DNA from 2 places in the Halalkalibacterium halodurans genome. Region 1 is predicted to be linked to the other one. Evidence: riboswitches for the same ligand, from Rfam matches in the RefSeq annotation. Region 1 holds a riboswitch; the other holds the start of a gene.
What was found. A riboswitch is a leader RNA that binds a small molecule or an ion and turns the genes downstream of it on or off. The one in region 1 is predicted to bind cobalamin.
Positions count from the first base shown of each region.

Region 2: another riboswitch for cobalamin. It lies ahead of cobT (nicotinate-nucleotide--dimethylbenzimidazole phosphoribosyltransferase); the one in region 1 lies ahead of FED51_RS02815 (ribonucleoside-diphosphate reductase subunit alpha).

Region 1 is NZ_CP040441.1:564,377-568,593, reverse strand. Features, by position in the region: gene FED51_RS02820 (ribonucleotide-diphosphate reductase subunit beta) at 1-356, opposite strand, end outside; gene FED51_RS02815 (ribonucleoside-diphosphate reductase subunit alpha) at 371-2,551, opposite strand; cobalamin riboswitch at 2,707-2,903, opposite strand; gene FED51_RS02810 (shikimate kinase) at 3,126-3,677, opposite strand; gene FED51_RS02805 (restriction endonuclease) at 3,697-4,217, opposite strand, start outside.
Region 2 is NZ_CP040441.1:315,846-320,062, reverse strand. Features, by position in the region: gene FED51_RS01690 (ABC transporter ATP-binding protein) at 1-524, opposite strand, end outside; gene cobT (nicotinate-nucleotide--dimethylbenzimidazole phosphoribosyltransferase) at 883-1,956, opposite strand; cobalamin riboswitch at 2,041-2,210, opposite strand; gene FED51_RS01680 (PhzF family phenazine biosynthesis protein) at 2,442-3,239, shown strand; gene FED51_RS01675 (VOC family protein) at 3,338-3,718, shown strand; gene FED51_RS01670 (ABC transporter ATP-binding protein) at 3,862-4,217, opposite strand, start outside.

The DNA of each region.
Region 1 (4,217 bases):
ACCTCTTGGAAGGAGAGAACGCTCATCAGGGCGGCAAGACTGGAATCTGTTAAATATTCTGCTGCTCGCATTGAATAGTCGGTCTGTACGCTATCTAAAAACGCTAGCAACCCAATGATTTTTTTGAACGCCTCTTGTTCCGTTTCCGTAAGAGTAGGAAACTGCTTGGCATCATGGCTCATATTGATTTCAAATGGTGTCCAAAAGTTAGCGAGCATATTTTTATAGAGAGGGTACGCCCACGAGAAGCGGACGTCATCCCAGTTTAACACGTTTGAGCTCTTACCGTTTAAAATGCCTGTTGATGCATTGGATGCGGTTGTATCATAAATTTTTCGTTTCTGTAACTGCTCCATTTTGAAAATCCTCCTTAGCTTGCGCAGCTTTCACAATCTTCTATCTCCATTGAAGTGGAACGTAGGTAGTACGTAGTCTTCAATCCTTCTTTCCAAGCAAGTAAGTGGAGCTCCAGCAGTTCTTTCGCACGAATCGTATTGGACACATAGAGGTTAAACGAAATTGATTGATCGACATGTCGCTGACGGGCTCCATTTTGGCGAATGCTCCACGTTTGGTCAATATGGTACGCAGATTTATAATACCATGTCGTCTCTGGCGAAAGGTCTGGCGCCGTCACTGGAATGCGATAGTTTTTCTTTTCTTCCACATACGTCTTTTGAAAGATCGGGTCAATGGAGGCCGTCGTTCCGCCAATTAACGCTGTCGTCGCATTTGGAGCAACTGCAAGTAAGTATCCGTTACGCAGTCCTTTTTCTTTTACTTGTTCTGCAAGCTCTGTCCACTTGTCAGTTGTATACTGACGCCGCTCAAAATACTCACCGGTCTCCCAGTCTGATCCGGCAAACATCGGGTACGCTCCCTTTTCCTCTGCCAATTTCATGCTTGCTTGAATGGTTAAATAGTTAATCGTTTCGTATAGTTCATCTGCATAGCGAATCGCTTCCTCCGATTCCCACGCAATTCCTTTTTTCGCAAGGAGGTGGTGCCAGCCGTACGTCCCAAGGCCGATCGCACGGTATTTTTGGTTCGTTTGCTCCGCTTGCTTCACCTCGATACGGTTCACATCAATCACGTTATCGAGCATCCGTACTTGAATTGGTATGAGCCTTTCAAGCACATCGTCTTCGACTACACGAGCAAGAGACAAGGAACTTAAATTACACACGACATAATCGCCTGGTTGCTTCGTAATTAAAATTTTTCCGTCTTCTGTTTTTTCCTCTACAACTGTCGTAGGACTCATATTTTGAATGATTTCCGTACAAAGGTTCGAACCATAGACCATGCCTTCATGCTTGTTTGGATTCATGCGATTTGCTTCATCGCGGTAATACATGAATGGGCTTCCTGTTTCAAGCTGGGAAATCATAATTCGTTTCATGATTTCGATCGCTGGTACTTCTGTTCGGCTTAAATCTGGGTTGTTTACACACGCTTCATAACGCTCGCGGAACGTCCCGCTCCCCTTTTGCTCGTCATAGCTGTCCTCAAGAGAAAAGCCCATTTTCTGACGGATTTCGTGTGGATCAAACAAATACCAATTGTCTCTAGCTTCCACTGCCTCCATAAATAAATCTGGAAGGCTAACGGCCGTGAACAAATCGTGTGTTCGCTGACGCTCGTCTCCGTTATTCAGTTTCGCATCAAGGAAAGAAAAGATGTCTTTATGCCAAATGTCTAGGTAAACGGCAATCGCTCCTTGTCGTTGACCTAGTTGATCAACGCTCACCGCCACATTGTTTAACTGTTTCATCCATGGCAAAACACCCGATGACACATTTTGATAATTTTTAATCGACGATCCTTTGGCACGAATTTTTCCTAGGTAAATCCCGAGCCCACCACCACTTTTACTGACGGTCGCAGCATCAGTACAACTATCAAAAATGCCTCGCAAACTATCATCCACTGTATCAATGAAACAACTGGAGAGTTGCCCTACCGCTTTTCCTGCGTTAGCAAATGTCGGTGTCGCCACTGTCATATAGAGGTTTGAGAGAGCCCAATAGGCTTCCTTCACTAACGAAAGACGCTGGCTATTTACTTCTTTTTTCATGAGAGACATAGCAATGACCATAAAGCGTTCCTGTGGTAATTCCATCAACGTCCGATCATATAGTCGGGCAAGGTATCTGTCCGCTAATGTTTTTAAGCCAATGTATGTAAACAGCTCGTCCTTTTCTTGATTCAAATGCTCTCCGAGTTCATTGATCTCCTCTTTTGTATAACGATTAAGCAGATCCTTTTCATAAATTCCTTTGTCTACAAGTACTTCAATTAGTTCGTAAAACTGTGTATATGGTTTCGCCAGCCCTCGTTGCTCTTTGACGCTGTTGTACAGCTCTTCCAAATAAATACGTGCAGTAATAAACGTCCACTCCGGCTGTTCGGCGGAGATTTCATCCATCGCCTTCATTCGCATCGATTCAAGCGAAGCCCCTTGAGAAAGAACATCCTCTACCTCTAGTTGCGGAAACCTTTCTTTCAGTCGCTCTTGCCAGTGGAGCTCCTTGTTAATCGTCATCGTCATCTTATTTCCTCCCTATCAATCCAAATAAAAAACCTTCCTTCGAGAGAAAGGCTTGAAACGACAGTACAATACACAAGCGTGTCCCCCTCCCTTTCAGTCGGAATACACGCACTGCCTTATACTTGCCGCTTCACATGCTCAACCCCCGAAGATGCGAAACTTGTGGAAGTAAGGCAGGTCTCCTGACTCGTGCTTTACCTACTTAGAAGCCTTCCCATACATTTCTCAAGAAGTAGAGGATGTACAGTGGCAAATCGTTCCGTTCGTAGCACTCACAGTTGCGGGGACAGCTCCGGATTTGCACCAGATTCCCTTTTAAGCCGCTTCGGGCACCTTACCGTCCATAAACACTAGATATTGTAATGTTTAATTGCTTTTGACTCTATATATTGTATGGTAAAGAACATACATCGGAAATGCAAGGAAAATTTTCTAACCGATTTATGAACAAATTGGAACCTGAGACGAACCCTTTGCTAGGTCTGGTTTACAGTTAATATCATTAATTTGGTTTCGCAGATTAGTGATTTGCTGAACGCTTATTACCCATGCATAGATTTGTATAATTAATCATTTATGATCCGTAAATTTCCCACCCTAACTTGATCACTTCTTCTAGATAGGATACTATCTCTGCTACCTCTCGGCCATCTGTTTCTACTTGAAAGCTATTCTTTTGATAGGTCGGTTGCCGCTTCGTAAAGAGCTGTTCCATTTCTTCTACTTTTTTGTCTTGTAGAACGGGGCGATTGTCTATTAATACATTTAACCGTTCCTTCCATAAGGACCAAGACAAATCTAAATAAATGACGATGCAATGGTCGAGACACGCAGTGCGAATCGCATCTTGCATGTAGGCGCCGCCGCCTAACGAGATCACTTTAAGTGATGTATTCGTACAATAATCAATTGTCATTTCCCGTTCAATTTTACGGAACGCTTCTTCACCCTTCAAGCGAAAAATATCGGAAATCTTCATTTTCCATGTTTTTTCAATTTCCTGATCGACGTCAATAAAATCACGAAATAACCGCTTAGCCAGCTGTTCCCCAACGGATGTTTTCCCTACCCCCATAAAACCAATCAACACAATGTTCCGCTCTCTAACCGATGGAATTCGCTTCATGTATCTTTCCCTCTTTCTCTTACCCACTTCGTTTGAAGAATGACGATGGCTTTTTATAATAAAACTCTCCACTTCGGATCACTTGCTGATCTTGTTCAGGATAAACATAGCTATCCTCTGGTGTCGTTTTGATCTTTTCAGGTGGTGCTTCTATGACATCCTGAGCCTGCTTCATTTGCTCTCGTTTAAAGAGAGCGATAATTTCCTGTAAAGCTTCCCGCTCAATCAGCTTAACTTCAGCGGCCGACGCTAGACGCCTGCACGGATCCGAGATCGTTTCCGTTGACGTAATGACGATTGCCTTTTCCGCTTGATAGTAAACTTTAGCGGTAAAAACTTCTTGGATCGCCTTCACTCCGAGAGCATCAGATAGACATTTCGCCTGAACGACCGTGCGTGCTCCAGATGAATCGTTAAATAATAAATCAGCTCCGAAGTCTCTGCTCTTTTTTGTCTGGTATGTCTCATTATAGCCGAGTCCCGCTAAAAGAACGAACAAATAATCTTCAAATTCATGCCCGTCCATTCGATCAATGTCAC
Region 2 (4,217 bases), 250 kb from region 1:
GTCGGTTCGTCCGCCAGAACGATATCTGGATCAGAAATCAAACAACGCGCGGCGGCGACCCTCTGCTTTTGCCCACCAGACATCTGAGATGGGAATTTATGAAGAATATCTGCAATATCTAAAATACTTGCCAGCTCATCTAACTTCACACGCGCTTTTGTAAAATCCACTCCATGAATGGCTAATGGTAATAGGATATTTTCTTGTCCCGTTAGATTATCCAGCAATTCAAAGTCTTGAAACAAATACCCGATTCGACTGCCACGATACTTCGCTAAATCCTTACTATCAAACGCACTGATGTTTTTTCCATGTAAAAGAACACGTCCCGAGGTGGGTTTAATAATCGTAGCAATGCAGTTTAATAATGTCGTTTTGCCAGAGCCACTTGGACCCATGATTCCTAAGAATTCTCCTGGGAGAATGTCAAAATTAACACCCTTTAACGCTTTTGTTAGATTGTTTTTCTTTCCGTAGTTTTTTTGTAAGTCTTGAACCTCTAGTAATTTTCCGTGACTGGCCATGTGAAACTCCCCTTTTCTATCATCATTTTCGGAAATCATCATCCACCGGATGGAGCTATTCACATTTTAACCAGTATGACAGACGAAAAACACTTACACCTAATGTAAGGAAAACGGAAGGGTTGATCTAATATTCTTAAAGATTTACGCTATAGAGCTTACAATAAAAAAACGGCCTCATAGAGACATCCTGTCCTAAGAGACCATTCTTTTAAGCATATCTGCTCGAATCATTCGATTTTAAAACGACCCTTCAAGTGACAACTTCTAATGTATTAATCGTCACCCCACGTTGATTAGAGAGAGTCGGTACCTGTAAAGAAGGAATACGGCCTAGCCATCCCAACGATGACTGTTTCTACTGCTCCTTGCCAACATCCTCAATGGCACCAGACACACCAGCTTGCTCAAATGTCGCCATTTCACGTGCAATTCGGATGGCTGACCTTACAATCGGAAGGGCAATGGCCGTCCCGCTTCCTTCCCCAAGACGAAGATTTAGATTGACGAGTGGTGTTAAGCCTAAAAGTTTGTTCACACAGACATGACCAGGCTCCACTGATTGGTGGGATGCAATCAAATAATGCACACATAGGGGTGCGATTCGAACCGCTGTTAGGGTAGCCACAGCCGTGATGAAACCGTCGACTAAAACAGGGATTCGCCATGCTGCTGCGCCTAGTACAATCCCTGCAAGACCTGCTATTTCTAATCCCCCTACTTTGGCTAAAACGTCAATCGGATCTGCTGCGTTGGGCTGGTTGACTTCAATGGCCCGCTTGATCACAGCGACCTTTTTTTCTTTTCCTTCATGACTTAGACCTGTCCCAAAACCAACGATTTGCTCCACCGGTACCTGCTCGAGTGCAGCGAGCATCGCACTGCTTGCCGTAGTATTTCCGATTCCCATCTCCCCAAGCGCTAGCAACTTAGCTCCATTCTGTATAGCTGCCTGTGCAACATCGATCCCTACCTCTATCGCAGCAATGGCTTCTTCTCTTTCCATGGAGGGGCCTTGCGCCATATTATTTGTTCCATGGCGTACGTTTTTGTTGATTAAACCCGGAAGCTGCAACGTGCCATTGACACCAATATCAACAACCTGTACCGAGGCATTTGAGACACGTGACAACACATTGATCGCTGCCCCACCTGTAATGAAATTATGAACCATTTGCTGAGTAACTTCTGATGGATAAGCTGAAACGCCTTCAGCGGCTACGCCATGGTCTGCCGCCATTACGATTACGGTGGCAGGATCAATTTCAGGCTGGGTGTGACCCGTAATGCCCGCTATTTTAATCGCCAATGATTCTAATAAACCTAAACTCCCCAAAGGTTTCGTCAGAGTGTTTAAATGTTGTTCCATTTGTTGCTGTGCTTTTGTGTCCAACCCATTGATTGAACCAATCGTTTCCTTTACTTTTTGCATGATCCTTCCTCCTTTGATGGTAACTCCCGACCACACAAAAAACCCCAGCTTAAATAAGCTGAGGGTATGCCATGCCTCATCAATGACAGCGCATCTTCTTAGGCAGGTCTCCTGGCTCCGATTCATCGCATGCTACACCTTCCCAGTTTCCCAGTGGTATTGTAGCAGCTCCTCGACTACAGTGGCGGGCTCCGCGTCGTTTTAAAACTTCCCTATTCTCCTACAAATGAGGCACCTAAGAAGCCTATTAAACTGTATTACTACACTACAATTAAATCATAAAATCATTCGGTTAACAATCCGTCACATTAGCAAATAGTCCCCAGTTCTGGAATACTCAATAAACCTTCTATTCACTTATCTTGCTAATTAACTTCTGTCGATTTTACATCATTCTCAACCTTGGAAGGAAAAGCCTTTCCGCTTCGTTTAATCTTTTGGTAAAATTTAAAGAGTGGTTAAAAATCGTAAGAGGGAGAATTTAGATGATGACAACCCCTATTTATGTAGTAGACGCTTTTACAAATCAAGCTTTTAAAGGGAATCCAGCAGCCGTCTGTGTTCTTCCTACTTCACGAGATGATATTTGGATGCAGCATGTTGCTTCGGAAATGAATTTATCCGAGACTGCTTTCCTCCACCCTTATCAAGATGGATACTCATTGAGGTGGTTTACACCAAATACAGAGGTCGATTTGTGTGGACATGCGACTCTGGCAAGTGCCCGTATTTTATGGGAACTGGATCACATAAGCGCGGAACAGCCCATTACATTTTATACTAAAAGCGGAATACTTACTGCTAGTAAACGCGGCGAATGGATCGAATTAGATTTCCCATCTGAACAACCAAAACAGGAAAATGTGTATCCTAATGAACTGATTGATGGATTAGGCATTCAACCGTTATATGTTGGCCGAAACCGATTTGATTATTTAATTGAAATAGACTCTGAACAAAGGTTAAAAGAATTAAATCCTAATTTTTCACTATTAGAACAAATCGATACTAGAGGAATCATTGTAACAAGCAAATCGACATCAACTGAATACGATTTTATTTCAAGATGCTTCTTTCCAGCGGTAGGTGTGAACGAGGATCCTGTTACAGGGTCAGCCCATTGTTGTCTAGGTCCATACTGGCAAGAAAAATTAAACAAAAACGAATTTCTTGCCTATCAGGCTTCTAAAAGAGGAGGCATCCTAAAAATCAAATTGCAACATGATAGAGTTTTCTTATTAGGGCAAGCCATCACAGTATTGAGAAGTGAGCTCCTCCTTTAACTCGTAACCTATTCATCCATGAATGATGAGATGATTTAATCATCCGCAAGAATTTAAAAAAGGTAAAAATAGTGCAACATTAGAGGAGTGACAGTGAGATGAAAATAGAGCATGTAGCAATCTGGGTCAAAGATTTAGAAGCTATGAAAACATTTTATGTTAAGTACTTTAATGGACATGCAAACTCAAAGTATCATAATAAAGATAAGAAATTTGAATCTTACTTTCTAACGTTTGACGGGGGTGCACGTTTAGAGATTATGTGTCAGTCAGGTATCGATAAGCCGGATCAGGACGATCGGATGGGTTGGGCTCATATTGCCATTTCTCTGGGGAGCAAGGAGGCCGTCAATCAGATGACAGGCCGCTTACACAATGACGGTTACCGCCTTGTTAATGGTCCTCGTGTTACTGGGGACGGCTATTATGAGAGTGTGATAGAGGATCCTGAAGGCAACTTCTTAGAATTGACTGTGTAAAAAATATCGCGCCCTTTAATGGAGCATCGTTCTTGATTACCGTGCTGCATTGATATTCCCGGCTTAACCGTTCTCCTATAAAAACGTGCATTTCTATAGGAGAACGCCATAAAGGCATGGTTAATCCCTGTAGTGACTTTTCCTTAAAGGGTGATTACCCGATCGCATCGGTCGGCAACTTCAGGATCATGGGTAACGATCACAATCGTCATTCCTTCTTGGTTCAATTGGCATAACAAATCAAGAATGACATTGCGGTTAGCCATATCAAGTGATCCTGTTGGCTCATCAGCTAACAACAAGTCGCACGGCCGTAACAAGAGGCGTGCAATAGCCACACGTTGTTGTTCCCCTCCTGATAGCGAGTGGACTTTTTTATTTAGTTTGTTAAAGAGACCGACTTTTTCTAACACTTCCTTTTTCTTTTGTTGTTTGAATGTACGTGATCCCTTTATAAGTTCGAGCGGGACGTCGAGATTTTTCGAAACCGTTTCATCAT